Regions from separate parts of the Blautia sp. DFI.3.45 genome, predicted to be linked through region 2. Evidence: predicted binding sites of a transcription regulator. Region 2 holds the regulator's gene; each other region holds the start of a gene.

Region 1 (10,683 bases), on a different contig from region 2:
TGGAGAAAAAGAGGGGGAGACTGTTCTGATCTCCGGTGGGGTACATAATGCAGAATATGTAGGAATTCAGGCAGCTATGCAGCTTGCAGATGAGCTGGATCCGAAGAAGATCGCAGGAAATATCATAGTGATCCGTCTGATGAACCGAACTGGATTCGAACACCGTACCATGAGTCTTACTTATGAGGATGGAAAAAACCTGAACAGAGTTTTCCCTGGAAATCCGAATGGTACACTTAGTGACAGGATCGCTTATACTGTTGTGACAGAATTTTTCCCGAAGGCAGATTACTATGTGGATCTGCACTGCGGTGATGGATTTGAGGGACTGGTATCTTATGTATACTGTACAGGGGCAGCAGCTCCGGAAGTAGCTGCAAAGAGCCGTGAGATGGCGGAGATCGCACATGTAGATTATCTGGTAACTTCCATGTATGGAACAGGCGGAGCTTACAACTATGCCGGAAGCATGGGAATCCCGAGTATCCTGCTGGAACGTGGACACAGTTCCCGCTGGTGCGAAGATCTGGTAGCGGAGGATGTTCATGATGTGAAGAATATCCTCAGACATCTGAGAATCCTTCGCGGGAAGTCCCATATTCATGGCAAACCACCGATAGAAGTAAGTCCTGTGATCTATGAAGATGCCCCGGTATCAGGCTGCTGGTATCCGGCGAAACAGCCCGGTGAGACCTTTAAAGAAGGCGAAGTACTGGGAAGAATCTGCGATTATTTTGGACGTGAACTGTTTGTATACAGAGCCAAAATGGGTGGTATTATTCTTTATCAGACCATCAGTCTGTGCATTATGAAGGATACGCCGATGGTTTCTTATGGTACCTGGGATGAGGATACACAGGGTAAGATTGAAGTAGGATGTGAAGTGTGCGGAAATGAGAAACATAAGCATGGACACCATCATCATAAATCAGAGGAAAAACATCATAAACGGCATGAACATCATAAGCATCATGAGGATAAATAAATACTTAAGTAAGACAGAAATGGGTTCGACCAACTCAAGTGAACAGCAAAGCAAATGAGCTTATCGGTTCGACATAAATATAAAAACAGGGTATAAAAATACGGCTGACTATATCCGGGTTAAATGCGGATATAGTGCAGCCGTATTTTATACTATAGCAAGCCTCTTAATCAATATGCATTATTTATGAGGCTTGCTATAATCTTCGTGAAACAGAATCTGTGTAAAGAATCTTACATCTGAGTCATCTGCCCAGCAGACCATACCTACTGCATCAGCCATTTTCTGTGCATCTACACTGTAGGCGGACATACAGGAACAATTCTTATACGGTCCTGCGCTCATGATCAGGATATCTTCTTTTCCCGCTTCCTGCATCTGTCTGGCAAGCTGTTCTGTAAGAATATTCTGTGCATGCTTCGCCTGCTTGAAAAGTACCGGATCCATGATCGGATCCTTCAGAACAGTCTGGAGAACCAGTGCCTTTTCATATTTCAATGCTTTTGCCTGCATTTCTTCTACAGTACCGCAGGCAGGCGGACATGCAGGAACCAGGTTATAATTTCCACAGAGATTGTCCTCGCAGAACTGTCTGTATTCCGGCACAAATACCAGATCCTTTGTATCCATGATCGCCGCATCTGCGAAACCCATGGAAAGTGCTTCTTTTATTAAATCCATAAGAATGACTCCCTTCTTAAAGCGGATTATTTTGGCTTGAACATATCAAGGTGAATTATAACATTTTGAAATAAATAAAATCAAGTTTTGTCGAGAACTTCTGATGAGGGAAACTTGATGTAACAAAAAACTTATGTTAACATATAGATATGCAAATTGGGGGATATTAATAAGAGGAAGTGATTATATGCCGGAAAATATCAGAAACATCATATATAGATTTTCTCAGGAGTTAAGACGTATTTTGGGCGATAAATTGACAAAGATTATCGTATATGGATCATATGCGAGAGGAGATTTTCGAGAAAATTCTGATATAGATATTATGATTTTGGTGAAAATGTCTGATGAAGAAATTCGATTAGTGAAGAATGATATTTATGATCTTGCATTTGAGTTTGAAATAAATACAGGAATAGAGTTCTCTCCCATCATTAAAAATGAAGACCAGTATGAGTATTGGATTGATACGTTACCTTTTTACCGAAATGTGCGAGATGAGGGGGTAGTGATCGATGAATGACAAAAAAGAGGATTTATGTATATACCGTATTCGGAATGCGGTGGAGACATTGGGAGTGGCAGTATTATGCTTAGAAAGTCAACATTATAAAGATTCAATAAATCGTAGTTATTATGCTGCTTTTTATGCAATAAAAGCAGTATTAGCTTTAGAAGAGATTGATTTTAAGCGTCATAAGGATGCGGTTGCGTATTTTAATAAAACTTATATAGCAAAAGAGATTTTTCCAAGAGAAATGGGAAAGAGGTTGGGAAGACTAAAGCAGGAGAGAGAAAATAGTGATTATGATGATTTTTACGTTGCATCTTTAAAAGATGCATCAGATCAATATAAGTCAGCGAAGCTTATTATTGAAAAGATAGAAGAATATCTGTCAGAGAAAGGTATTCAATATTAACTTGTCGACACACTAGAGAAATGAATTAGCGAGAGGAAATCTTATGAAGCTGACGGCAGAAAACAGCAAGGGTGAAAAAATGAAATACCGTCTTGCGCGGTCGATGAAGGAATGTATGAAAACGATGTCTGTAGATAACATCACAGTAAAACAGATCACAGAGAATTGTGGTGTTACGAGGCAGACTTTCTATCGGAATTTTATGGACAAATTTGACCTTATCAACTGGTATTTCGATAAGCTTCTGGCGAAATCCTTTGAGCATATGGGAATGGGAAAAACTGTTTATGATGCTCTGGTAAAGAAGTTTACCTATATTCAGGAAGAGCATGTTTTCTTTGCAGCAGCATTTAAGTATGACAGTCAGAACAGTCTGCGCCAGCATGATTTTGAACTGATCCTGGACTTCTATGAGAATCTGATTCGTGAGAAAACAGGAAGGATTCCGGATGAGACCATACATTGCATTTTGGAAATGTACTGCCATAGTTCTATTTATATGACTGTAAAATGGGTACTGGGAGAGTTGGAATGTGCACCGGAGGGACTGGCGAAAATTTTAGTTGACGGGATGCCTGGAAAACTCTCGGAATTGTTTGAAAAGCTGGAAATATTGTCATAAATATAACAATATTAATGCATAATTTTGCACCCAGTTTTTCGGCATTATTGCACAAATATTGTGAGAAGGTTACATTTGAGCTAAAGTGTAACTTTCTTTTTTTATTTTATATTGTTAAGATAATAACAAAGATAAGTGATGCGGAAACTTACCTAATACTGAAGAATACCGAAAGGAATGGAAATCATTATGGCAAACAGAATTAACTTAAATCAGACATCTTATCACGGAGCAGGAGCGATCGAGGAAATCGCAAACGAAGCAAAAGCACATGGCTTTAAGAAAGCTTTCGTATGTTCTGACCCTGATCTTGTAAAATTCCATGTAACAAGCAAAGTTACAGACATTCTTGAGAAAAACGGACTTGCATATGAACTGTATTCAGACATCAAACCGAACCCGACAATCGAGAACGTACAGCATGGTGTTCAGGCATTTAAGAATTCAGGCGCAGATTATCTGATTGCAATCGGCGGCGGTTCTTCCATGGACACTTCCAAAGCAATCGGTATCATCATTGCAAACCCTGAATTTGAAGACGTAAGAAGTCTTGAAGGTACAGCTCCAACTAAGAAACCCTGTGTACCGATCATTGCAGTTCCGACAACAGCAGGTACAGCAGCAGAGGTAACTATCAATTACGTTATCACAGATGTAGAAAGAAAACGTAAATTTGTATGCGTTGACCCACATGACATGCCGATCATCGCAGTTATTGATCCTGAAATGATGTCCTCCATGCCAAAAGGATTGACAGCTTCTACAGGTATGGATGCCCTCACTCATGCAATCGAAGGATATACAACAAAAGCTGCGTGGGAAATGACAGATATGTTCCATTTAAAAGCAATCGAGCTGATCTCCAAATCTCTCCGCGGTGCTGTTGAAAACACAAAAGAAGGTCGTGAAGGAATGGCTCTTGGACAGTATATCGCTGGTATGGGATTCTCTAACGTAGGTCTTGGAATCGCTCATTCCATGGCTCATACACTTGGTGCTGTTTATGACACACCACACGGTGTTGCCTGCGCAATGATGCTTCCAATTGTTATGGAATACAATCAGGAATGCACAGGTGAGAAATATCGTGAGATTGCCAGAGCAATGGGCGTAAAAGGTGTAGATGAAATGTCTCAGGATGAATACAGAAAAGCAGCAATCGAAGCAGTTAAGAAACTTTCTGTTGATGTAGGAATCCCGACTAAACTGGAAGCAATCAAAGAAGAAGACCTTCAGTTCCTGGCAGAATCTGCACACGCAGACGCATGCGCACCAGGAAACCCGAAAGATGCAAGCGTAGAAGATTTGAAAGATCTGTTCCGTAAGATTATGTAATTAATAATGGTTATAAGATGAAATAAAAAAAGCACCGGCTGTAATGGAGTACTGTCACAGTCAGTGCTTTTTTATTTCCCATAAGTGTGCTGATGCTCTGAGTGTGGCGGGATTGTGCATGAGAAGCAGTGCCATATGTAAGTGTAAACGGACGAGAATTTTGTTTATAAAATGATTAGAATTGGGACACTGATTAAACACATTTCTTTTGTATGATGGAAACGTAATGGGGAAAAAATGGTTATTTTGCAGTACAAATGTGGAAAAAAGGTAAGTTCTGCAAAGAAGTACAGAATAAGAAATATGAAAGACAGAAGAATAACAGCAGAGGTTTTTACAGGAGAAATAATATGACAGATGAAGAATACTATGAATTTATACAACCATATGAAGATGCTAAACAGATGCTTCTCACACGTCTTGATGTGTTGAATCACAACCTGTACGGTGAAGCATCTGCAAGACCGATCCACAACATCCAATGCAGGATCAAGAAGAAACAGAGCATTGAAGAGAAATTACAGCGAAAGGGAAAAGAACCTACTGTGATGAATGCGAAGGATTATCTTCAGGATATTGCAGGTGTCAGAGTAATCTGCTATTTTGTAGATGATATCTATAATCTGACAGAACTTCTGAAGAGTCAGAGTGATTTGATCGTGATCAAAGAACGGGATTACATTGGAAACCCGAAGCCAAATGGATATAGAAGCTATCATGTGATCGTAGGAGTGCCGGTATACTGTCTGGATGGAATGGAATACTTCCCGGTGGAGATACAGTTTCGCACTATGTCCATGGATTTCTGGGCCAGTATGGAGCATAGGATTTCCTACAAAAAGGAACGCACAGATAAAGAACAGCTAAAAGAGGAATTAAGAGAATATGCGAATATGCTGGTAGAGATCGAGAGCCGTTTTGAGCAGTATAATGAGACGGATCATCAACAGGAAAAAAGAACAGCAGAAGTAAAACAGTCACTGTAAAAGGTGGCTGTTTTTGTGTCTTGTATTTTTTATAGTGGGATGTTAGTATAACATTGGTTTATAGTACTCTTATATTATTTTCTGACAGCACCTTCAGAAAATAATATAAAGGTAACTATTCAGCAGTTTATTATCCTGCTGAGGTACTGAACAGTTGTGATTCTGGAAATAAGAGAAGGAGAAGCGTGTGAAATATAATCAGAAGAAGAAAAAAGAAAACATAGAGATATTTCTGTTTATCATGGTGATGGCTGTTTTTGCTGCTGTTCTGGGAGTTATGTCACTGGGAGAAAAGATGCAGCCGGTGAACCAGATCAGGAAGATATCTTCTGGCTGGTACTATTATGACAACGGAAAAAGAACAGAAGTTACTCTTCCGGATACAATACAGGCAGAGAAAGGGGAAGAACTGATATTATATAATGACGGGATTACTGATCTGGATGCCGGTAAGGTAGTTACAACCAGAGGTGCACAGTATGATCTGAAAATCTGGCTGGGTGACCGTCCCATCTATGAATATCAGGATACAACCTTTGTAAGGAATACGCAGATGAAATCAAAACTGGAATGTGTAGGGGAAATCCCTACAGACATGCAGAATGAGCCGCTGAAGCTGGTTTATTCAAATCCACATCACGGAAAGTACGTTTTGACTTCTGTTTATATTGGAACCGGAAGTGCAGTCATTGCTTTACATTTACAGAATTCAGGAATAGTTATAGGTATTGCTTTGTGTTTTCTTGTTTTGAGCGTTATTTCTCTGTTGATTACAGTTTATCTGAAATACCGTCAGATGCCGGATGCCAGATTTCGCGATGTAGCATTGTTCCTTATGATATGTGCAGTCTGGCTGATTACAGATTCTTCTGCGATCCAGACCTATAGCAGTCATCCGGATATGCTTTGTACGATTTCTTTTTATATGTTTATGTTACATTCGGTACCGATGCTGCATTTTGCCCAGAAAATAGGTGGACTGAAAAAGGAACGCATTTTGGATGCAGGAATTGCTGTGTTTTATCTGAATGCATTTATTCAGGGACTTCTGGCCTATTTCGGGGTATTCACGTTTGCAGATATGCTGTTTGTAACACATGTTCTGCTGATAACGTGGGTACTGATCGTAGCGGTACTGCTCTGGAAAGAATATAGAAAGAAGCCGGATCGAAGTGTGCAGATCATATTGATCGCTTATATGATATTATTGTTCAGTGGACTTTTGTCACTGTCATTGTACTGGCTGTTTGAAATATCCTATTATGGAGCAATATTTGAGTTTGGAATACTGGTATTTCTGGTTATGATCATTGCAGATACTGTGATCAGTCTTGTTGGAAAGGTCCGTTACCGGACAGAAATGCAGGCATATGAACGACTGATGAAAGAGGACTGGATGACCGGAATGCAGAGCAGGGAACCTTTTGAAAATCTGCTGGCGGAAATTCCGAAAACCATGAATGAGCATAAGGATATCCTGCTGGTCTTTATGGATATTGATTATCTGCGCAGGATCAATAATGATTTTGGCAGAGCGGCAGGAGATGAGGTTATTGTGGCGGCTGCCAGATGCATTGAGAATGTTTTTGGAGCAATCGGAAAATGTTATCGCACAGGAGGAGATGAGTTTGCGGTAGTTGTGTTTGATCCGGAGGAAGACAGGAATGCATTGTCTGAGAAACTGGATAAAGAAATAAGGCGTTATAACAGAAACAGCAGATATCGTATGTCTATTTCAAGAGGTTTCAGTTCAATTCGGGATGACAGGGGAAAGCTGAAGACAACTGGTGAATGGAAGTATGAGGCAGATACGAATATGTATCAGAATAAAATGAAAGAGAGAAAGACACATGAATTATAATATAAACTTTCAGGTAGCGGCAGTTATTATTACAGCGTTACTCTTATATCATTTTCTGACGCAGAAGAAACTGCATAATGCAAATGTGAAAACATTTACATATATACTTGTCCTGAGCGGTTTATATACTTTGTCTGACCTGTTGGGTACGCTGACAATTATGAATTACACAGCGGAAGATGAAGGAACTGTCATGGGTATTCTGACAGGAATCTATTTGCTTGATATTCTGATTCCTTATATTTTGTATTCATGTATTCCTGATTCGCGTGAAAATGAGAAAAAGAGCGGTGCATTATCTGTGATCTGTGCCGGGATTACGGTGGCTATGATGATAGCTGTACTTGGAAACCTTGGAAGCGGGGGATTTTTCTGTTTTGACAGTAATGGCGTTTTTCAAAAAGGAACAGGGTACGTGTTTCTTTATCTCTATGCCCTGGTTTATATCGTTCTGATAATGCAGCGTATGATCAGAAGCAGAGAGGACTATACGCCGGAAAAGATGAGTATTGCAGGCGAATTTCTTGTGATCGAAGGCGTATGTATAGGAGTGGAACTGTACACAGGGTACATATTTCTGTCAGATTTTGGACTGGCACTTGGTCTCATATTTCTCTATCTTATGATGAACAATCCAGGTGATTATATAGACAGTACAACAGGAGCATTTGATAAAAGATATTTTGATAACTGGATACAGGAGAAATTTACCAAAGGAATCGAGTTTCATGTGATTGCTGTAGAGCTGTTTATGCTGAAACAGATTAATAAGGTTTACGGAAGCAGTACAGGTGATCTGCTTCTGGTACAGATTGCAAGAGAACTGCAAAACATTACAGGTTCTGTACAGGTGTTCCGAACCACAGGAAACTGTTTTCTGATCATTACAGATTCATTGACAGAATATGAGAAAAACAGACAGGAGATTGAGAACTATTTCAAAGAACCTTTTGAAACTGACGGGGAAAAAATCACTTTTCCGGCAATCATCTGCGGGATTATCAACGGTGAAAAGATGGAGAAGGAAGATGTACTGCTGGCATATATCGAGTATCTGATATCTTTGATAAAACGTGCAGATGAAACGGTAGTGATCCAGTCAGATGACAGGATTCTGGAGGGCTTCCGTTATGAAAAAGAGGTGGAGCATTTCCTGAAAACAGCAGTGGATAAAGACCTGTTTGAAGTGTACTATCAGCCGGTATTCTGGACAAAGGAAGATCGTTATATTACTCTCGAAGCTTTGAGCAGGCTGAAGCATCCCTGTATGGGAATGATCCCGCCGGATGTGTTTATCGGTATTGCAGAAAGGCAGGGGCTCATTGCACAGATCGGACTGCTTCAGTTCAGAAGGGTGTGCCGTTTTATTAAAGAGAATGAATATATGATGAAACAGATTAAGAATGTAAAGTTCAATCTGTCACCTTCCGAACTGCTAAAACCGGGACACAGTCAGCTTCTGATTAATATAGTGAAGGAGCATGAACTTTTACCGAAATATTTTCAGTTTGAGATTACTGAGACAGTGGCAACTGAATACAGTGAAAGTTTCTGCAAAGCTGTGGAGGATTTTACGAATGCGGGAATCGGATTATGTCTGGATGATTTTGGTTCAGGGTATGCAAATCTGAATGCAGTATTGAGACTTCCGTTTGATGTGGTGAAAATGGACAGATCGTTGTTAACAGGGATTACCTGTGATGAACAGGCTGCTGTTTTTTACCACAGTATTGTGACGGTTATGCAGAATATGGGTTATACAATTGTAGCAGAAGGAGCAGAAACAGAAGAAGAGGTGAGTCTGCTGAGAGAGTGGGGTGTGGACATGGTCCAGGGATATTACTTCTCAAGACCACTTCCAGAGACAGAGCTGCTGAGACTTTTCATGTTATAGTAAATTACTCCGTAATGTACCTATAACATAAAAAAGCCTTTCGGGCAGAATCGCACTGCGCCGGAGAGAAAGCAGGTGTTGTTCAATCAGATATAAATGATTGAACGACATCTGCTTTTTTAAATAATTTAAAAACAGAAATACAATACACTTATAAAGATGTTCTTGCATATTCTATTTGCTTCCTTTATAATGTAACGTATCATTGTTTTATCAAATTAAAGGGAAAGAGGATTAAAGAAATGAAAAAAGTTTGGGACAAATGGACCAGGATTGCTCTTGTAAAGAGAATCCTGGTTGGCCTGATCCTGGGTGCGATTCTGGGAATTGCTGTACCGCAGGCAACAGGAATCGCAATTCTGGGTGATGTCTTTGTAAGTGCGTTAAAGGCAATTGCACCTTTGCTGGTATTCTTCCTGGTTATCAGTTCCCTGTGTAATGCAGGAAAATCTCACGGAGGAGTTATTAAGACAGTTATCATTCTCTATATGTTCAGTACAGTTCTGGCAGCAGTGATCGCAGTATTTGCGAGTATGGCATTTCCTGTAAAGATGACACTTGCAAATGCAGCAACAGATACAAGTGCACCACAGGGTATCGTTGAGGTATTAAATAACCTGCTTCTGAACGTAGTTGCCAACCCGGTATCTTCACTGGTAAATGCAAACTATGTAGGGATCCTGATGTGGGCTGTTCTTCTTGGGCTTGCTTTTCGTGCAGCTGATAAGATGACAAAGAAGGTTCTGGCTGATGTTGCAGATGGTATTTCCATGGTAGTAACCTGGATCATTAATCTTGCACCTTTTGGAATTTTTGGTCTGGTATTTAACACAGTATCTACAAACGGTCTGGATATCTTTACGACTTATGGAAAACTGTTGCTTCTTCTTGTAGGATGTATGCTGTTTATCTATTTTGTGACCAATCCGCTTCTGGTTTACTGGTGCATCCGCCAGAATCCATATCCGCTGATTTTCCAATGCCTGAAGAGAAGTGCGCTGACGGCTTTCTTTACAAGAAGTTCCGCAGCTAATATTCCGGTAAACATGAAAGTCTGTGAAGAGATGGGACTGGACAGAGATACTTATTCTGTAACCATTCCGCTTGGTGCAACTATTAATATGGATGGTGCGGCTATCACTATCACGGTTATGACAATGGCAACTGCATTTACTCTTGGTATTCATGTAGATATTCCGACAGCAATTATCCTGAGTCTTCTTGCAGCTCTGTCAGCATGTGGCGCTTCCGGTGTAGCCGGCGGATCACTTCTTCTGATTCCGATGGCATGCTCTCTGTTCGGAATTTCAGATGACATTTCCATGCAGGTTGTTGCAGTAGGATTTATCATTGGCGTAGTTCAGGACTCTGTAGAAACAGCTCTGAACTCTTCTTCAGA
Region 2 (10,683 bases):
GTTATCATCAGAATAAGGAACATTGGAATACCATTATTCTAAATGGGACGGTACCGGATAAAGATATTAAAAGAATGATATCCGAAAGCTATGATCTCGTAACATACAGCCCGACAAAGAAGATTTATGAGGCAGTGAAGCAAATTCCGAAAGGATGCGTTGCAACTTATGGTCAGGTTGCCGAAATGGCAGGGAATCCGAGAATGTCGAGAGCGGTAGGGAATGCCCTCCATAAGAATCCGGATCCGGGGCATATTCCCTGTTATCGGGTAGTGAATTTCAGAGGAGAACTGTCAGGGGCTTTTGCCTTCGGCGGTAAAGATGTACAGAAAAAGCTACTGGAAGCAGATGGAATTGAGGTTGTCAATGGAACGGTGGATTTAAAAAAATATGGATTGACGCAAAGAGATGATAAACTGTGAGAAAACAGATACGGATGATTACCTTATTATCATTTGAATGCTGCTTTTGATAACGGCCTGAGAAAGGATTACGGAAATTCTGAAATCCGATATGATCATTTTTATTATAAAAAGAAGAAGCTGTCTTTTACCAGACAGGAATTTTGTAATGCTCATCAGCTGGGGGCGGGCAAATCTTTCCGGATCTGCCTGGCAAAGGACTGTATTATAGGTGCAGGAAGCCTGGTTACCAAGAATACTGTGATACCGGATGGTTCTCTGGTAATGGGCAGTCCGGCCAGGATCAAACGAAATCTCACCTGGGAAGAATATTCTGAAAATATTGTGGCTTTAGAAAAAATCCATAGTAATCCCATAAAATAATGCAGTTAAAACAATTCAGTAGTGATATCATACACCTGCTTTACGATAAACAGATTTCATGTTATGATTATTTCAGTTGAATTTGAGATATTCTATTAATGAAAAGGGTAACTATTCAACAGTCTCTGATTGTGAGAGTATTGAACAGTTACGAAGAAAAATAAAAGGAGGATCAATGTTATGCTTACAACATGGACTCCGGCACATATGCCGGAAAAAGAGGAAATCAAAATCCGTCTGCAGACAGCAAGAAGTCAGCTCTATGATTTTCAGATGAAAATCAAGGAACATAAGATCCCGGTAATCGTACTCTTTGAAGGCTGGGGATCTTCCGGCAAGGGAAGTACGATCGGAAAAGTCATTAAGAATATTGATCCGCGTTTCTTTAAGGTTGCCACTATGTCAGCTCCCACAGCAGAAGAACTGAGATATCCATTTCTGTATCGTTATTTTAAACAGATTCCGGAAGCCGGAAAATTTACATTTCTGGATTCCGGCTGGATGGAGCAGACTTGTAAAGACTGTCTGTCGGGCGAGATTGAAGGCGAAGGTTATACACAGCGGATTGACAGCATCCGCCGTTTTGAGCGACAGCTTACAGATAATGGTTATCTGGTGCTGAAATTCTTTATGCAGATTGACAGGGATGAACAGAAGCGGCGTGAAAAATTACTTCTGGATCATAAAGACACCAGATGGCGTGTGTCAGACTTTGATAAATGGCAGAATGAACATTACAAAAAATGTGCAAAAATATTTTCTCAGTATCTGTCTGACACGAATGTTTCCTCTGCACCATGGTACATCATAGATGCCAGTGACAGAAAATGGGCGGAACTTCAGGTGCTGGAGACTATGGTAAGCAATATTGAAGTTGCCATGCAGAATCAGGCACATTCCGTTCCGATTTTGCAGAATGTATTCCCTCTGGAGCAGATTCCCCGTCTGTCGGATATTGATCTGAGAGATAAAACAATGGATGACGAGGAGTACAGGGGAGAACTGAAACAGCTCCAGAGTAAACTGGGGGAACTCCATAATAAACTGTACAGGAGACGTATTCCTGTGATCATCACGTATGAAGGCTGGGATGCGGCAGGCAAAGGAGGTAACATCAAACGTATTACAGAAGCTCTGGATCCCCGGGGCTATGAAGTACATCCAATTGCAAGTCCGGAACCACATGAGAAGGCCAGACATTATTTATGGCGTTTCTGGACAAGACTTCCGAAAAATGGGCATATCGCTATTTTTGACAGAACCTGGTATGGCAGAGTTATGGTAGAACGTCTGGAGGGATTTTGCAGTGAAAATGACTGGAAACGTGCCTACAACGAAATGAATGAGTTTGAGAAAGAACTTAAAGACTGGGGTGCAGTCATTATTAAATTCTGGGTACAGATCGATAAGGATACACAGCTGGAGCGTTTTCAGGAGAGACAGAATAATCCGGAGAAACAATGGAAGATCACAGATGAGGACTGGAGAAACAGAGAGAAATGGGATGCCTATGAAGTGGCCGTAAATGAGATGCTTCAGAAGACAAACACTTCCTTTGCACCATGGCATGTACTGGAATCTGTTGACAAGAAATATGCCCGTATCAAAGCACTCAGAATTGTGATCTCTGAAATAGAAAAAGCATTAAAAGAAAATTAAATTTTGCGGGAAATGTGTAAATGAATGATAAGATAACAGTCTGCCTGGGTAAGGGCGGGCAAAGAGAAATGGCAGAATCTTTTGCCAGAAAGAACAATGTTCCGATTATGGACAAACCGGGAGAACATCTGACAGTAATGTTTGACTCCCGGGGCGTATCACTTACCGGTTATGGCCTGACATATCAGGGAGATTTTGAAGGAATGCTGCACAGAGTCACAAACGGAAGACTTTCCCATGAAATGCTGGTACGTGCGGTCAAAACAGAGGGAGAACATCTGAAAGCAATTGATGCCACTGCAGGTATGGGGGAGGATGGTTTCCTTCTTGCAGCATATGGCTATGAGGTGACATTATACGAACAGAATCCGGTGATCGCCGCACTTTTGAAGGATGCGCTCCGGCGTGCCAGAAAGCATCCCGTATTAAAAGACATTGCTTCCAGAATGAAACTGGTGGAGGGTGACAGTGTGTCATGTATGGAGAAACTTATGGATCCGGTAGATGTGATCTATCTTGATCCCATGTTCCCGAAGAGACAGAAATCCGGTCTGATAAATAAAAAACTTCAGCTGATCCAGAAACTTGAACCTCCATGTTCTGAGGAAAAAGATCTTTTTGATGCAGCTATCAAAGCCGGACCTTCCAGAATTATCGTAAAACGTCCTCTTAAGAGCGTCTGTCTTGATGGAAGAGAGCCTTCTTATATATTAAAAGGAAAAGCAATACGATATGACTGTTATGTGATGTAGAAGGTTTATCAGCACATTGCAGCAGCCCTTTATTTTTGAGGGCTGCTGCAATGTATTTTTTTCCATTCCCGGATAAATTCCATTTGTTCCTGATCGGAGATTTCCTGGGAGGCAGCGTCATTTCCGGCAGCTACACAGCAGAGCAGGACGAAGGTCTGAAAGAGTAAAAATACCAGTATCAATAATAATGCAGTCATAATTTGTCTCCTTAATATTATGCAGATGGTTACAGTTATTTTATGAAATTGCTATAAGGATATTTTCGGGATTTCTGTAACAGATTCTGTATATGCCTGTTGTTTTGCATATCAGAAGTATCTGCATATCATGGAAGCTTTATACATTTTATTTACAGAAAAACGGAGATATGACAGGAGAAACTGTCGGACACAAAAATATAATCTTCCGAATAATTTAAAGTAAGACGCAAATGTTCATTGTCTTTGTAGCGACCTGATGAACAGTTGCGGTAAGATTTCATTATCCAGATGATTCGGAGGATTTTTTATGAAGAATTCAGATGATTCCGGATATACAGGAAAGCACGTGGGTGTGTGTGTTCTGGATACCGGGATTTTTCCTCATATAGATTTTACAGGGAGAATACTTGCGTTTCAAGATTTCATCGGACATCGTATCAGACCTTATGATGATAATTCTCATGGAACCCATGTATGTGGGATCATTGGCGGTGACGGAAGGGCTTCGGAAGGACGGATCAGAGGAATTGCCCCCGGGTGTAGCCTGATAGTTCTGAAGGTGCTCGACAGAACGGGAAATGGCAGGAAAGAAGATGTTTTACAGGCTTTTCGCTGGATCCTGGAGAATAAGAGATATTATGGGATACGTGTAGTGAATATCTCGGTGGGAACAACCTGTAGGAGAGCAGAAGATCACAGAGTTCTGATCGCAGGTGTGGAACAACTTTGGGATGCAGGTCTGGTGGTAGTGGCTGCGGCAGGAAATCAGGGACCGAAGGCAGGAAGTGTGACAGCACCGGGAAGCAGCCGGAAGATTATCACAGTAGGCTCCAGCGATCTGCTTACAGGACGGACTGCCATATCAGGCAGGGGACCTACATTTGAGTGTGTTTGTAAACCGGATCTGGTTGCACCCGGGAATCATGTTCTTGCCTGTGCACCGGGAGCAGATAACGGATATGGAGTGAAGAGTGGTACTTCTATGTCTACACCTCTGGTTGCAGGGGCAGCAGCATTGATGCTTGAGAAGAATCCGGAGCTGACTAATGTTCAGATCAAGATGAAATTGAAAGAAAGTGCCAGGGATATGGGATTGCCAAAGAATCAGCAGGGATGGGGAGAACTGGATCTGGAACGCTTTATGGAACTGTGATCAGTAATCATTTTATTTGGCAAAATATTGCTTTAGTGTATAAAAGCATTGACGAACGGTCTGTTTTCGGCTATCATGATAGTTAACTGGATGAGAGCCAAAGAGGAGGATTAACATGAAAAAAATTCAGATGCAGACACCACTTGTGGAGATGGATGGAGATGAGATGACCAGAATTCTCTGGAAAATAATCAAAGATGAACTTCTTCTTCCGTATATTGATTTGAACACTGAGTATTATGACCTTGGTCTGGAATACAGAAATGAAACGGATGATCAGGTAACTGTTGATGCAGCAGAGGCTACAAAGAAGTACGGCGTAGCAGTGAAATGTGCAACTATCACTCCTAATAAGGCAAGAATGGAAGAGTATACCTTAAAGAAAATGTACAAGAGTCCTAACGGAACGATTCGTGCAATTCTCGACGGAACTGTTTTTCGTGCCCCAATCGTAGTGAAGGGTATTGAACCATGTGTTAAGAACTGGAAGAAACCGATCACCATCGCACGTCATGCCTATGGTGATGTGTATAAGAACACAGAGATGTATATTGACGGTCCCGGAGATGCTTATCTGGTATTTGAAGGTGCAGACGGACAGCAGAGAAAAGAGCTGATCCATCATTATGAGGGACCGGGTGTGCTTCAGGGTATGCACAATCTGGATGATTCTATCACAAGTTTTGCAAGATGCTGTTTTAATTATGCACTGGATACAAAACAGAACCTGTGGCTTGGCGGCAAGGATACGATCTCCAAGATTTATGACGGACGTTTTAAGGAAATCTTTGCAACTATTTATGAAGATGAGTTTAAGGAGAAATTCGAAGCAGCAGGCATTGAATATTTCTACAGCCTGATCGATGATATCGTAGCTCGTGTCATGAAGGCTGAAGGCGGATTTATCTGGGCCTGCAAGAACTATGATGGAGATGTTATGAGCGATATGGTTTCTTCAGCATTTGGTTCTCTGGCTATGATGACATCTGTACTGGTATCTCCACAGGGATATTACGAATATGAAGCTGCTCATGGAACTGTACAGAGACATTATTATCGCTATCTGAAAGGTGAGGAGACATCTACTAACTCTGTAGCAACTATTTTTGCATGGACTGGAGCTCTGAGAAAAAGAGGTGAGCTGGACGGCAATAAAGAATTGATGGAATTTGCTGATAAACTGGAGAAGGCGACTCTGGAGACGATTGAAAGCGGTAAGATGACAAAAGACCTTGCGCTGATCACTTCTCTTGAGGATGTGACAGTACTGAACAGCAAAGATTTCATCCTTGCCATCAGAGAGAGACTGGATGAAATTTTATAATTTCAGAAATTATCCGGTAATGTTTCTATAACATTATAAAGTTCTCCGGGCAGGATCACACTGCAGCGGAGAAACCTGTAAAAAGTTATAAACTGCGAAAATGGGAAGAACCTGCATTATGCAAGTTCTTCCCATTTTTCATATAATCCTTCTAATTCTTCGGTAATGGCGGCTTTCTCTTTGCTGAGTTTCGCACATTCTGCCACATTTGTGCAGATATCCGGGAGAATCATGGTTTCGTCGATCTCTTTATCTCTGGTTTCAAGTTCTTCAATGCGGGCTTCTACTTTTTTTAGTTCATTCTCTCGTTTTCGCTGGCGGGCCTGTTCTTCTTTCTGCTGTTGCCAGGAAAGCTTGTTATCAGAAGCCTGCTTTGCTTCTGTCACAGCCTGAGCGGCAGCCGGAGCATATTTTTCCGTCAGCTCTTCTTTTTTCTCCAGATAATAGTCGTAATCTCCGATATAATTTACAATTGCCTGATTGGTCAGATCCAGGATCCGGGTAGCTGTCTGGTTGATGAAGTAACGGTCGTGGGAAACATAGAATACTGTTCCAGTGTAACTGTTCAATGCCTCTTCAAGAATCTCTTTTGAAGCGATATCCAGATGGTTGGTGGGCTCATCGAGGATCAGAAAGTTTGCTTCGGACAGCATCAGCTTGGCGAGGGAAACACGACCTCTTTCTCCGCCGGACAGAGCGGAGATCAGTTTGAATACATCATCCCCTGTGAAAAGGAATGCTGCCAGCATATTTCGAATTTCTGTTTCCGTAAGTGTGGGATAAGCATCTGAGATTTCCTCAAAAATAGTTTTCTCCATATGAAGAACATGGTGTTCCTGGTCATAGTAGCCAATCTGTACCTTGGAACCAAGAGTAAATCTGCCGCTGTCTGCATCAATCAGCCCATTGATGATCTTTAACATGGTGGTTTTGCCTGTGCCGTTATTGCCAATCAGGGCTACACGTTCTCCACGTTTGATCTCAAAGGAGATGTCACTGAAAAGTGTCTGTCCGGGAAAAGATTTGGAAAGACTTTCCACAGTAAGGACATCATTTCCGCTGACAAATCTTGGTTCCAGGGAAATGCGCATCTGATTCTGAATCTCCTGTGGTTTATCAATGCGCTGGACTTTATCCAGCATTTTCTCGCGGCTTTCCGCACGTTTGATGGATTTCTCGCGGTTAAAGGATTTCAGCTTGGCAATGACTGCTTCCTGATGTTTGATATCCCGCTGCTGGTTCAGATAGGCTTTGTACTGGGCGTCACGCAGCTGGGCTTTTTTCAGGGCATAGGCAGAATAGTTGCCACTGTACATACGCATATTTCCTGCTTCGATTTCCACAACTTTTGTTACAACTTTGTCAAGAAAGTAACGGTCGTGGGATACGATAAATACAGCACCCGGGTAATTCAGAAGATAGGTTTCCAGCCAGGAAATACTCTCCATATCCAGATGGTTGGTAGGCTCATCCAGAAGAAGAATGTCAGGGCTGGCAAGAAGCAGTTTACCCAGAGCTACGCGGGTTTTCTGGCCGCCTGAAAGAGTTTCTATCTGGCGTTCGAAATCTTCTTCTGTGAAACCAAGACCTTTTAATACACCCATGATCTCACTTTTGTAAGCGTAACCATTTTCCAGTTCAAACTGGTGACTCAGTCTTGTGTAAGTATTCATCAGGCTGTCCAGAGCATCTCCGGTGGTGGTTTTCATTTCCTGTTCCAGAGAGCGCAGACGGTTCTCCATATCAATAATGTGCTGTTTGGTGGAAATCAGTTCTTCGTAAATGGTATGATGGCCATGAATGTCCTGATACTGGGCAAGGTAGCCGATATTTTTATCTTTGGCAAGTACCACGTTTCCTGAATCCGGGGAGAGCTCATGCATAATGATTCGCAGCAGAGTCGTCTTGCCTGCACCGTTATTGCCGATGAGAGCTGCCTTTTCGCGGTCTTCTATATGGAAACTGGCATCCTTGAGAATGATTTTTTCGCCAAAGGATTTACAGATATTCTGACATGATAAAATCATAGGAATTCCTCCGTTTGTAATTTGTCCGCGTACTATTATAATCGAAAATGCCTGTTTTTGAAAGCATTTTAAGAGATTTTGTCCAGAGAAAAGAAAGCACCGGATGGATGCATGGAAGAAAATATGATATTCCGGGGAATTTTTCAGAATGAAATTGATAAAAAAATACAGAAATATTTGGTCAAAAAGTACAAATTTAATTTGACAATAAAATAACATCTGGGTATAATTGACATAGATAAGCTAAGGAGGGAAAATTTGTGGAAGCTAAGGAAATTTCGAAAGCGGTAATCAAGCGTTTGCCGCGGTACTACCGCTACCTCGGTGAATTGATGGAGGAGAATGTAGAGCGTATATCTTCAAATGATCTTAGCAAGAAGATGCATGTGACGGCTTCCCAGATTCGTCAGGACTTAAATAATTTCGGTGGTTTTGGTCAGCAGGGTTACGGCTATAATGTACGCTATTTGTATACAGAAATCGGTAAGATCCTTGGGCTGGATACTGTACATCCGATGATTATTCTGGGTGCCGGTAATTTGGGACAGGCATTGGCCAATTATGTGGATTTTGAAAAGCGCGGATTTAAGCTGGTTGGTATTTTTGACGTCAATCCTGTACTTGAGGGGATTGCAGTTCGTGGAATTGAGATTCAGATGTTGAGCGATCTTCCTTTGTTTCTGAAGGAGAATGAGGTTGAGATCGCGATCTTGACTCTTCCTAAAATTAAAGCCAAAGAGATGGCAAAGATTTTGATTGATAATGGAATTAAGGCAATCTGGAATTTTGCACATATTGATCTGGATGCCCCGGAGGATGTAATGGTAGAGAACGTACATCTTTCAGAGAGTCTTATGACTTTGTCCTATAACCTGAGTGAGTACAGAAAGGAACATGAAGGGATGTAAGGGATAACTGTGAAACACAAGGCTGTGGTCATCTGATCACAGCTTTTCTCTTGTATGTAAATGTGTTATTGTAAACAGGAGGTGAACAGATGAGAGAGATTGTAACTGCTGTTGAGATGAAAGAACTGGATCATAATACGATTCAGAAAGCCGGGATATCGTCTCCAGTACTTATGGAGAGGGCGGCATTAAAGACGGTTGAGGAGATTGTACAGAGATTAAAGAATAAAGAAAAAGAGAAAATCCTTGTGGTCTGCGGAACCGGCAACAATGGCGGAGACGGATTGGCGATTGCCAGACTGCTTCAGTTGAGAGGAGTCAGAACCTGGTATTATATTGCGGGTAAGGAAGAGAAAATGACTGCTGAAACTGCCGGACAGCTTAAAACAGCAGAATATTATCAGGTGCCCCGGGTGCATAACCTGGATCCGGATGAATATACTACTATAGTAGATGCCATCTTTGGGGTTGGACTGAGCAGACCTGTAGAGGGAAAATATGCAGAGCTTATCAGTACAATGAACCGGGCATCTGCGTATAAAGTAGCTGTGGATATTCCATCCGGGATTGACTCAGATACCGGATTTGAGAAGGGGATTGCATTCCGGGCAGATCTTACGGTTACCTTTGCTTTTCGCAAAAGAGGGCTGTGTTTTTATCCCGGACGCATGTATGGCGGTGAGATCGTTGTTACGGATATCGGAATCTATTCCATACCCGGAAAGAAAATCTGTATGCATCATCTGGAACGTGAAGATTTAAAAATGCTTCCGGAGAGAGTTCCCTATGGAAATAAAGGAACCTTCGGTAAGGTTCTTCTTATAGCTGGCAGCGAAGGAATGTGCGGAGCTGCATATCTGAGTGCAGCAGCTGCTCTGAAAAGCTCTGCGGGAATGGTGAGAATTCAGACCGTGGAGGCCAACAGGATTCCGTTGCAGACACTGTTGCCGGAAGCCATGATCACCTGTGATTTTGATGAGAAAAAAAACCAGGCAATGCTTGACTGGTGTGATGTGCTTGTGATAGGACCGGGTCTTGGAACCGGAGCGCAGAGCAGGGAAAGAGCTCAGTGGTTCCTGGCGAAGGCAGCTGAGTGTAAAAAAACAGTAATTCTGGATGCAGATGGCCTGAATCTTCTGTCAGTCCATGACAACTGGAAGTGTTTTATCGGGGAACATGTGATCCTGACACCTCATATTGGTGAGATGAGTCGTCTGTGCGGAAAAGAAATCGGTAAGATCCAGGATTGTCTGGCACAGACTGCAGCTGATTATGCAAAGGAGTCTGGAGCGGTTTGCGTTCTGAAGGATGCCTGTACTGTGGTGGCAGATGCTTTTGGAGATATGTATTTGAACATTTCGGGTAATGCAGGAATGGCTACAGCGGGAAGTGGAGATGTGTTAAGTGGTGTGCTTGCCGGTATACAGTGTATGTACCTGGCAGCAGAAAAGAAATTTTCTCCTGTTATTCTGGCTGCACTTGGTGTATATGTGCATGGGCTGGCAGGTGATCTGGCTGCTGAAACAGTAGGGCAGCGAGGGATGACCGCAGGAGATATCATCTGTTTTCTGCCGGAAATACTAAGATAGAATATTCATTTTGAGGCAGTAAATCTGTGAAACAATTTGCAGATATTAACATGAAAAAATAACAGAGGAAAATTATTATGAAGAAAGATAGCAGAGTAAAAGCAGTCATTTCACTGGATGCAGTAGAACATAATTTCCGGGAAATGAGAAAAAATATTGCAGAAGAGACAAAGATGATCGCAGTCATAAAGGCTGACGCTTATGGACATGGCGCGGTGCCGGTTGCACATCTCATTGAGGATTATGATTATATCTGGGGGTTTGCGGCTGCAACTGCGGAAGAAGC
Region 3 (10,683 bases), on a different contig from region 2:
CCCGAAAATAAAATTTACCGTATATAAAAACCTGTACAGGTTAAAAAATATAAATTTACAGATGAAAGGACCAGAAAAAATGAAAACATTAGAAGGAAAATTAGTATCAGATGGAATGAAAGTAGGAATTGTAGCAGCCCGCTTCAATGAATTTATAACTTCCAAGCTGGTAAGTGGTGCCATGGATGGGCTGACACGTCACAATGTAAAAGAAGAGGACATCCAGGTAGCGTGGGTACCAGGTGCTTTTGAAATCCCACTGATCGCGTCTAAAATGGCAAAAAGTGGAAAGTATGATGCGGTTATCTGCGTAGGTGCTGTGATTCGTGGAAATACCAGTCATTATGATTATGTATGCAATGAGGTTTCCAAAGGGATTGCATCAGTATCACTGGAAACAGGAGTTCCGGTATTATTCGGAGTACTTACCACAGAAAACATCGAGCAGGCAATTGAACGCGCAGGTACAAAAGCAGGAAATAAAGGCTATGACTGTGCACTCAGTGCCATTGAAATGGTAAATCTGATCAAAGAATTTGAAGCTTAAATAGACAACAGATCAGACCCTGAAAGTGAAACCAGTTCACGAAAATCGAAAGGTAATGGTGCTTCCAGAAGGAGCATTTCATCTCTGAAAGGATGCTGAAAAGAAACTTTCCATGCATGAAGGGCTGCCCTGGAAAAGGAAGCACAGGAAGATATTTTATCGTCTGAATGATAAAGAGTATCTCCAAGCAAAGGATGTCCTGTGGATGCCATATGGACACGGATCTGGTGGGTACGTCCGGTATCCAGCTTAAGTGTGATAAGCGACCAGTCCTGACTGGAAAAAAGAGTATGATAATGAGTAACTGCTGTTTTGATTTTTCCCGATAATGCAGATGAATGTAAGGAAAGATCAGCAGCAGTTTTCATTTTCAGATGATTCTCCGGGTCCTGCATCAGCGGTAAATCTAAGGTATGCCAGACACCAGGCATATCTACAGGCAAAGTACCGGATACAGCGGCAAGATATTGCTTGTGAATTTTGCAGGGAGATTTTACAGATTGAAGCCTTGAAGCTGCTACCTGATTTTTGGCAAAAACCACAATCCCGGAAGTCTCCTGATCCAGCCGCCCCACCGGGCGGACACAGACCTGTTCATTTTTCTCTCGAAAGTAACCGGCAACAAGATTGGAGAGGCTGTCTGTATAATGCATTCCCGTTGGATGCGTAACCATTCCTGCCGGTTTATCAACTGCCAGAATATCCGTATCTTCATATAAAATATTCAGAGAAAAAGAAGTTTCGGAAATTGAAGCTGAAGCTCTGTTGGAATGGAAATCCGACAAATCTTTACTTCTGATTCCGTCATTATAATTTTCAAGATGCGCAGAAGCAGTCCCGGCTTCCTCCAGACAAACGCGGATCACATCGCCTGGATATATTGTCTCAGTTACACGACAGCGAACTCCGTTTCTGGTAATCCCGTCCGGTCGAAACTTCGCCTGGCTGATCTGCCGTTTTGTAAGTCCTGCATTCTTTTTCAGAAATGCTTCCATTTTAAGTTCTGTAGTTTGTTCATCTATTCTAAATTCCAGATATCGTTCCATCTTAATACTTTTCCTGTGTAATATATTCTGATATTGATACCATTGATATTACAGGGCAAAAAATAAACTGTCAATGCAAAATTATGTCAGCGTAATGCATAAAATATACTGAAGAAAAATTGCAATTGTGCTATGATATAAGAATCAAAACAATGAAAGCGGGGCAGAAAATAAATATGAAATACTTAATCATTGGAGCCGGAGGAACCGGTGGTGTTACCGGATATTATATGAAAAAAGCAGGCAAGGACGTAACCCTGATCGCGAGAGGCGAACACCTGAAAAAGATCCAGAAACAGGGTCTTACATTGGAGAAAATGTGGGATAAAACAGAGGAAAACATAAGCATTCCTGCTACAGATATGGAGCATTATGCAGAGCATCCGGACGTAATTTTTGTCTGCGTAAAAGGCTATTCCTTACAGGAAACGATTCCGTTTATCAAACGCATTGCCAGGAAAAATACTATCGTAATTCCAGTGTTGAATATATATGGAACAGGTGGAAAAATGCAGAAAGAACTGCCGGATCTTCTGGTAACGGACGGCTGCATCTATGTTTCTGCCAACATTAAAGAACCGGGAAAACTTCTCCAGCATGGACAGATCCTGCACATTGTATTCGGCGTAAGAGACAAAGCAGAATTCCGACCGGAACTGAAAGAGATTCAGAAAGACCTCTGTGACAGTCATATCGACGGGACTCTTTCGGAAAACATCCGCCGTGAAGCACTGGAGAAATTTTCCTATGTATCCCCGATCGGGGCAGCAGGACTCTATTACCACGCAACTGCCGCAGATTTCCAGAAAGAAGGCGAAGCCAGAGAACTTTTTAAGACCATGATAAAAGAAATCGCAGCACTTGCAGAAGCCATGGGAGTTCCTTTCCAGAAAGATATGGCAGAAGTAAATTTAAAAATCCTTTCCAACCTCGCACCGGAAGCAACCACTTCCATGCAGCGGGATATCATGGCAGGAAAACAGTCCGAAATTGACGGATTAGTTTACGAAGTAGTAAGAATGGGAGAAGAATATCACGTTCCGGTACCCGCATATGAGAAAGTGGCAGAAAAACTCAGAGCCCTGTAGCGAAGCGGATTGCGAATATCCGCTTGACCACCGAAACAACATGAAAAAGGGATGCGAATTACTCGCATCCCTTTCGTACTCATTTGGACAATAAAATTATAATTTAATTATAATTAACTTTAATTCAGCAATTATAATTATAACTGAGGACCAGCTGCAACAAGTGCTTTACCAGCAGCGTTTCCTTCGTATTTAGCAAAGTTCTTGATGAATCTTCCAGCAAGATCTTTCGCTTTTTCTTCCCATTCAGAAGCGTCAGCATATGTGTCACGAGGATCAAGGATACCTGTGTCTACGCCGTTAAGCTCTGTAGGAACTTCGAAATCGAAGAATGGGATCTTCTTAGTAGGAGCGTTAAGGATATCTCCGTTAAGGATTGCATCGATGATACCACGAGTATCTTTGATGGAGATACGTTTTCCTGTTCCGTTCCATCCTGTGTTAACCAGGTAAGCTTTTGCTCCGCTCTTTTCCATTTTCTTAACAAGTTCTTCTGCGTATTTTGTCGGATGCAGTTCAAGGAATGCCTGTCCGAAGCAAGCAGAGAATGTAGGTGTAGGCTCTGTGATTCCACGCTCTGTACCAGCAAGTTTAGCTGTGAATCCAGACAGGAAATAGTACTGAGTCTGAGCTTCTGTCAGGATAGATACTGGAGGAAGTACTCCGAAAGCGTCTGCGGACAGGAAGATTACGTTCTTAGCTGCCGGTGCAGAAGAGATCGGGCGAACGATGTTTTCAATGTGGTTGATCGGATAAGATACACGAGTATTCTCTGTTACACTCTTATCTGCGAAATCAATCTTGCCTTCAGCATCAAGTGTTACGTTCTCAAGAAGAGCGTTACGTTTGATTGCATTGTAGATGTCCGGCTCAGATTCTTTGTCAAGGTTGATAACTTTAGCGTAGCATCCGCCTTCGAAGTTGAATACGCCGTTGTCATCCCAGCCATGCTCGTCATCACCGATCAGGAGACGTTTCGGGTCTGTGGAAAGAGTTGTTTTACCTGTTCCGGAAAGACCGAAGAAGATAGCTGTGTTTTCGCCGTTCATATCTGTGTTTGCAGAGCAGTGCATGGAAGCCATGCCTTTAAGTGGAAGGAAGTAGTTCATCATAGAGAACATACCTTTCTTCATTTCTCCGCCGTACCATGTGTTTACGATAACCTGCTCTTTAGTTGTGATGTTGAACATTACAGCTGTTTCAGAGTTAAGGCCTAATTCTTTATAGTTTTCAACTTTAGCTTTGGAAGCGTTGTATACAACGAAATCTGGCTCGAAGTTTTCAAGTTCTTCAGCTGTTGGCTGGATGAACATATTTGTTACGAAATGTGCCTGCCAAGCAACTTCAACGATGAAACGGATAGCCATACGAGTATCTTTGTTAGCACCGCAGAATGCATCTACTACGAAAAGTCTCTTGTTGGAGAGCTCTTTTTTAGCGATTTCTTTTACTGCATTCCATGCTTCCTGAGTTGCAGGATGGTTATCGTTTTTGTATTCGTCTGTTGTCCACCATACTGTATCTTTGGAGTTCTCATCCATAACGATGTATTTATCTTTAGGAGAACGTCCTGTGTAGATACCTGTCATAACGTTAACTGCACCAAGTTCGCTGACCTGACCTTTTTCAAAGCCTTCCAGTTCCGGTTTGGTTTCTTCTTCAAATAATACTTCATAAGAAGGGTTGTAGACAATTTCTGTAGTTCCGGTAATGCCATACTTGCTTAAATCGATTTTTGCCATCTTACGTTTAACCTCTTTTCTTCGTTAATGAAAGCGCCTGTTTAAACAGGCTTAAGATACCTTACCATAAAAGCGAATGGGTATCGCTTCTCTTTTACTATTATACATATTTAACGCTTAAAATCAACAGGATTTTTGCGTTTTTTTGAATTTTGTTAAAGATTTATCAACTCAAATTTGATAAAAATCCGTCACTTTTCACAAAAGGTATGTAAATTTATTATAGTGGCAATATGGGAATACTATTCGTGGATATGATAATATTCTGTCTGACTGGAACAGACAGGAAAGGCAACCAGAAAATACTAACCAGGAGAGTTGCCACTATGTGGTTGTGCCGAAGAAAGATGCATGTTAAAATAGGAAAGAATTATCCGGCTGAAAATGACAGAGTATTATACAGCAGAGAAAAATAAAGGTTACTGTGAACGGAGTGAACATTAACAAATAAAGAGAGGATGAAGATTATCAAAACTTATTATTTAATTGATTATGAAAATGTAGGAAGCGAAGGCTTCAAAGGATGCGAAAAATTACGGGAAACAGATATTATCAATCTTTTTTATACAGATAACAGCAGAAAAATAGACCTTGATATTATCAATGATCACGGAGAGTCAAAACTGATCACGCATAAAGTACCGACAGGAAATCAGTCAGCAGATATGCATCTGGGATCTTATCTGGGATATCTGATAGGAAAAGAGTGCACAGGGCAGGATGAAGAATGTAAAATTGTTGTAATCAGCAAAGATACAGGATTTGACCATATTATAGAATTCTGGAAGGCAGAAAAAAATGTAAAAATCTCCAGAAACGAGAAGATTTCCGGAAAACAGATACAGACAAAGAAACAGGTAAAAAAACAGACCAGTAAAGAAAAAGACAAACAGGTGGCAGAACAAACTGATCAGAAAACAGAAAAACAGTTGAATGAACAATCTGAAAAGCAGTCTGCCAAACAATCAGAGAATCAGAATACAAAAAAGCCAAAACAAAAGATAATTGACATGAAAGCCGGAACAAAGAGATTACAGCAGGAATTAGTATTGGTTCTTGACAAGGCAGGTATGCCAAAGGAAGTGGTAAACTATGTTTCCACAACTGTGGAGAAAAATGCAGAAGACAAAAACAGAAAGCAGCAGATTTACAGATCTATCATTTCCAAATACGGACAGACAAAAGGACTGAATATCTATAACCATATTAAAAAGAAAATTTAATGGAATAGGACTGAAAAATATCGGAATAAAAGAAGGAGGCCGGGAACCTTATGGATTCCCGGCAAAAGTATGAAAAAGAAAAAGTTTTATTTGCAATTACTCTTTGCTCTGTACAGGTAATAATATAACCAGGAAATGTGAGAAATATGTGGTGAGAATTTGAAAAAACTGTGAAATAGATGGAAATTTAAAATGAACGTAACAAATTGCATAAGACCTGACATTGAAAGCATCTAGCAGTTATGATAAGATAAAAGTACAAAAGATGTAACTATTCAGATGTCTATTTTCAAAGAAGATACTGAACAGTTATCAAAAGACTATGAATATCAATTATTATAATTGTGCAAACAGGGAATGGTTATGATATTTTGAAGATACAGGAGATAAGGTATGCAGCTAAATCTGGAACAGAAAAAACTGATTCGGAGTTCAGCCATGGGACATTCAATCATTAGAGGGGTAGCAGGTTCTGGAAAAACTACAGTAGCAGTACATAGAATTTCATTTTTGCTTGATAATTATTGTTATGGTGCGAGCGATAAAATATTGATGGTCACCTATAATAAAAGTCTGACAAATTATATTGAGTATATATATGGTCAGATTGATAAAGATGACCAATATGGATTGTTTGATAAAACAGAATTACAGAAAAACGTAAAAATAACGAATATAGATAAACTGTTGTATTCTTATTTTAGAGCATTTTGTCAGGAAAAAGGGAAGCTGCTTCAAATTGTCCAAGGACAAAAAGAAATTGAAATATGGCAGAAAAGTCTCAGTAATGTAAAAAAGACATTCGGGGATGTCAAAATTCTGGATGCAAAGTATTTAGGATTTTTGAAAAATGAAATTGCATGGATTAGGGCTTGTAATTATGTGGAATATGAAAGTTATCAGTCGGCTGACAGGATTGGAAGAATGGGAAGCAAAGGAAGCAATGAGGGACCACAGAAATTACAGAAAAACAGCCGGATCAGACAGGCGATTTATGAATTAATGGCAACATATACGAAAGAGTGCTATGCGCAAAATCTTTGTGATTTTCAGGATGTCGCATTGTATGCTTTAAAGTATCTGAAAAACCATAAAATATCTGGATATACACATATTATTATTGACGAGAGTCAGGATTTATCCAGAGTTCAGCTGCAATGTCTTATGCAAATGTATGATTCTGAAAAGGATTACAGTAGTATTATGTTTGTAGCAGATACAGCACAGAGTATTTATAGTACATCATGGCTTGTGAAGGGACGGAGCTTTACAAGCATAGGTTTGGATATGACAGGAAGAAGCACATCCCTTGCAAAAAATTATCGTACAACAACACAAATTGCTGAGGCTGCATATAGTCTGATCAGAGAAGACTCAGATATTGTAAATGATGATAACTTTGTAAAACCTTCCCTTATTGATAAGCAGGGGATTTATCCCGTTTTTGCCCGGTATAATACAATTGGGGAAGAAATTTTGGGAGTGGAAAAACTTTTAAAGAAACTTCTTAAACGCTATGAAGCGAAAGAAATTGCAATTGTTGCCAGAACCAAAAGAATCCTGGAAGAAGTTAAAAAAGAAACAGATGAGAATATAAAGATGACGCTGTATACTTCTCAGGAAGGAATCAATTTCGGAGAAGAGGCAATTAAGCTGCTGACTATGCATTCTATAAAAGGGCTTGAGTTTAAAATAGTAATTCTTATGGGATTATCAGACAAATTAATTCCGAATCCTATGTTATTGCAGGAAAACGAAGATGCCGCTTATGTAGAAACAATGGAAAGAAAATTACTTTATGTAGGTATGACAAGGGCAACAGAGAGATTGTATATGAGTTGTCATGGCGTTCCTTCGAGGTTTATTTCAAGTATAGAACCAAAATTTCTGAAAATGAGGGAGGGAGCGGCATTTCGTTGCCTGACAGATATTCCTTTACAGAATTATATGTTTAAGGACAAAATTGCAGATCTTTATAGTAAAGAAGAAAAAATACGTCAATGGTTGTTGAATGAACTGAAAACAGTTTATCATTATCCGTCAGAATTGCTAGATGTAGAATATAAAGTACAGGTTTTCTCAAAAATGGGATTTGTTGATGTCGTTGTCATGGTTTATAAAAATAATCGGATAGTACCGTATATTATGGCTGAGGTAAAACAATACCAGGCAGGAATAAGCGTAGCTGAAGAACAATTGCGCTCTTATATGGCTGTAAGTCCAGAGGTTTGCTATGGAATTATTACAGATGGAAATGAACTGAAACTTATCAATAAAGAGGGAGTAGAAGTAGAGGATATTCCGAAGTTTGATGTTTCAATGCTTCCGTCAGGAATTGCTGAATATATATATGTGGATTTTGTACGGGACAAAAAATACAGGTATATGTGTGACGAAGAATGTCCGGATGAATTTATCCTTCAGGAAGAAAATGCGCAGAGAAGTTTAAAAGAGAATGAACTGGTACAATGTCCTGTATTTGCTGAAATAGCAGCAGGAACTCCGATAGAAATGACGGAAGGTATAACAGAGATATGTAAATTACCATTAGAATGGATCTCAGCACCTGCGGAAACTTTCCTTTTGACTGTACGGGGAAATTCTATGATTAATGCAGATATTAATAATGGAGACAAAGTCGTTTTGCGGAAAACAAATGTGGTAGATAACGGGCAGATTGCGGCTGTAGAACTTGATGGAAATGTCACATTAAAAACTTTTCGAAAGATGGGAAGTACCATTTTGCTAATTCCGGAAAATGATGAGTATGAACCCATGATGGTCAATGCGGATCAGATCAGGATACTGGGTCATGCAATCGGAGTAATAAAAAAGAAAAATAATGTGTAGAGTAATTTGAAATTGCTTTGCTATAAAATGGAAAGGAAACTATGAATATACAAATATTCGGAACAAAGAAAAATTTTGACAGCAAGAAAGCAGAACGCTATTTCAAAGAACGGGGAATTAAATATCAGTTTATAGATATGAAAGAAAAAGGCTTAAGTAAAGGTGAATTCCAATCTGTCTGCAAGGCAATTGGTGGTTATAACAAGCTGATAGATACTGACTGCAAGGATAAAGACCTGCTGGCATTGATCACCTATATTGCAGAGGAAGACAAAGCAGAGAAAATCCTCGAAAACCAGAGCATCATCAAAGTCCCTGTGGTAAGAAACGGAAAACAGGCGACAGTGGGATATCAGCCAGAGATTTGGAAAAATTGGAAATAAAAAATGTGAATATATTTAAAATGATAAGAGATAAAAGGAAAAATAAAAGATGGCAAAGATCAGAATCATAAAGAAAAATAATGACTGCAGCATGGAATACGAAGTAGGTGATATTTGTGAGGTCACAGGTACCTGGTATGGCGGCGTCCACATCAATGGCCGTTCCGGAATCCCGGTTTCCCTTGATAAAGAAGAATATATGGAACTCAACACAGAACCAGAAGAACCTGACAGTGCAGAAAATGAAAATACATCAGAATCACCGGAACACGATATCCATACAGGCGACATTGTACAGCATTTCAAAAGAGAATGGGTATCCCCGGATACTTCCGAATATCTCTATAAAGTCCTGGCAGTAGCCCATCACACAGAAAATGGTGAAAAACTGATGATTTACCAGGCACTCTACGCACCCTTCAAAATCTGTGCCAGACCCTATGATATGTTTATGAGTGAAGTAGACAGAGACAAATATCCAGATATTAAACAGAAGTACAGATTTGAAAAATATACTGAAAAATAGATGATTGATATTTTATGGAATTGCTATAGTAAAACAGGCACTTTTGCCTGTACAAAAACACTTTGTCGTTGTATAGTAATAACAAATAATAACAGCATACGTTTCCAGAGATTTTATAGCATTATCTGAAAAAATGTGCAGAAAGAACGAAAGGGAAGGAAATATGCAGAAGGTATTAGTAGTTGTAGACATGCAGAATGACTTCATCGACGGAGCTCTTGGAACAAAAGAGGCAGTTGCCATTGTACCTGGTGTAAAAGAGAAAATCGAAAATTTTGATGGAGTTGTTCTTTTTACCAGAGACACCCATGAGACTTACTATCTTGACACCCAGGAAGGACAGAAGCTTCCTGTACCGCACTGTATCCGTGACACTGAAGGCTGGCAGATCAGAAGCGAATTAGATGCACTCAGAAAAACAGAACCCATTGATAAAGAAACCTTTGGTTCCACAGACCTTGCAGGAGAACTGGTGGCAATGAATGAGGATAATGAAATCGAAAGTATCACATTCGTAGGTTTATGCACAGACATCTGTGTTATTTCCAATGCACTTCTGGCAAAAGCATCTCTCCCGGAAGTTCCGATCATCGTAGACGCTAAATGTTGCGCAGGCGTAACACCGGAAAGCCATGAGAATGCACTGAAAGCAATGGAAGCATGTCAGATCCAGATTGACAGATAAACTGCGGAGCAGTTATTCAGTTATGAGCAAGTAGCAAAGCAGATATTTTATCCGCTTGACAATTCAGATATGAGGAGTGACAAAATAATGAAAACAATTACACGAGATGAGGCATTCGCATTATTAAAGAAATACAACAAGGATCCCTTCCATATTCAGCATGCCCTGACTGTAGAAGCAGTAATGAAATGGTATGCCAGTGAACTTGGCTATGGCGAAGATGCAGAATACTGGGGAATTGTAGGACTCCTCCATGACATTGACTTTGAGTTATATCCGGAAGAACACTGCCTGAAAGCTCCGGAAATGCTCCGCAAAGCAGGCGTAGGCGAAGACGTAATCCATTCAGTTGTATCCCACGGCTACGGCATCACAGTAGGATGTGGCGCAACCATTGATGTAGCACCGGAACACGAAATGGAAAAAGTACTCTTTGCGGCGGACGAACTTACAGGACTTATCTGGGCAGCAGCACTTATGAGACCATCCAAAAGCACAAAAGACATGGAACTCAAATCCCTCAAGAAGAAATATAAAAGCAAAGGCTTCGCAGCAGGATGCTCCAGAGAAGTCATCGAGCGAGGAGCCGAACA

What was found. Region 2 encodes Rex, which represses fermentation and respiration genes when NADH is low (regulators of the CRP and FNR family bind a similar motif). Its sites were predicted from a motif close to ATTGTTAANTANTTAACAAT; they were not measured.
Region 1: a site for Rex is predicted at 3,319-3,338, ahead of fucO (lactaldehyde reductase). Genes of this name have one in related genera too.
Region 3: a site for Rex is predicted at 4,575-4,594, ahead of pckA (phosphoenolpyruvate carboxykinase (ATP)). Genes of this name have one in related genera too.

Annotation. Positions count from the first base shown of each region.
Region 1 is NZ_JAJDMI010000001.1:29,941-40,623, forward strand. It holds gene LJE09_RS00130 (M14 family metallopeptidase) at 1-985, shown strand, start outside; gene LJE09_RS00135 (DUF2284 domain-containing protein) at 1,166-1,666, opposite strand; gene LJE09_RS00140 (nucleotidyltransferase domain-containing protein) at 1,854-2,189, shown strand; gene LJE09_RS00145 (HEPN domain-containing protein) at 2,182-2,586, shown strand; gene LJE09_RS00150 (TetR/AcrR family transcriptional regulator) at 2,630-3,208, shown strand; gene fucO (lactaldehyde reductase) at 3,398-4,543, shown strand; gene LJE09_RS00160 (GTP pyrophosphokinase) at 4,894-5,529, shown strand; gene LJE09_RS00165 (GGDEF domain-containing protein) at 5,717-7,390, shown strand; gene LJE09_RS00170 (EAL domain-containing protein) at 7,380-9,284, shown strand; gene sstT (serine/threonine transporter SstT) at 9,527-10,683, shown strand, end outside.
Region 2 is NZ_JAJDMI010000014.1:10,425-21,107, forward strand. It holds gene LJE09_RS06970 (methylated-DNA--[protein]-cysteine S-methyltransferase) at 1-422, shown strand, start outside; gene LJE09_RS19135 (hypothetical protein) at 456-785, shown strand; gene pap (polyphosphate:AMP phosphotransferase) at 966-2,444, shown strand; gene LJE09_RS06985 (class I SAM-dependent methyltransferase) at 2,465-3,196, shown strand; gene LJE09_RS06990 (S8 family peptidase) at 3,704-4,549, shown strand; gene LJE09_RS06995 (NADP-dependent isocitrate dehydrogenase) at 4,665-5,873, shown strand; gene LJE09_RS07000 (ABC-F family ATP-binding cassette domain-containing protein) at 5,990-7,900, opposite strand; gene LJE09_RS07005 (redox-sensing transcriptional repressor Rex) at 8,161-8,808, shown strand; gene LJE09_RS07010 (bifunctional ADP-dependent NAD(P)H-hydrate dehydratase/NAD(P)H-hydrate epimerase) at 8,898-10,397, shown strand; gene alr (alanine racemase) at 10,475-10,683, shown strand, end outside.
Region 3 is NZ_JAJDMI010000002.1:9,023-19,705, reverse strand. It holds gene ribH (6,7-dimethyl-8-ribityllumazine synthase) at 80-547, shown strand; gene LJE09_RS00900 (RluA family pseudouridine synthase) at 544-1,593, opposite strand; gene LJE09_RS00895 (ketopantoate reductase family protein) at 1,770-2,681, shown strand; gene pckA (phosphoenolpyruvate carboxykinase (ATP)) at 2,819-4,423, opposite strand; gene LJE09_RS00885 (PIN domain-containing protein) at 4,882-5,646, shown strand; gene lexA (transcriptional repressor LexA) at 6,040-8,496, shown strand; gene LJE09_RS00875 (arsenate reductase family protein) at 8,538-8,879, shown strand; gene LJE09_RS00870 (DUF1653 domain-containing protein) at 8,929-9,405, shown strand; gene LJE09_RS00865 (cysteine hydrolase family protein) at 9,569-10,090, shown strand; gene LJE09_RS00860 (HDIG domain-containing metalloprotein) at 10,178-10,683, shown strand, end outside.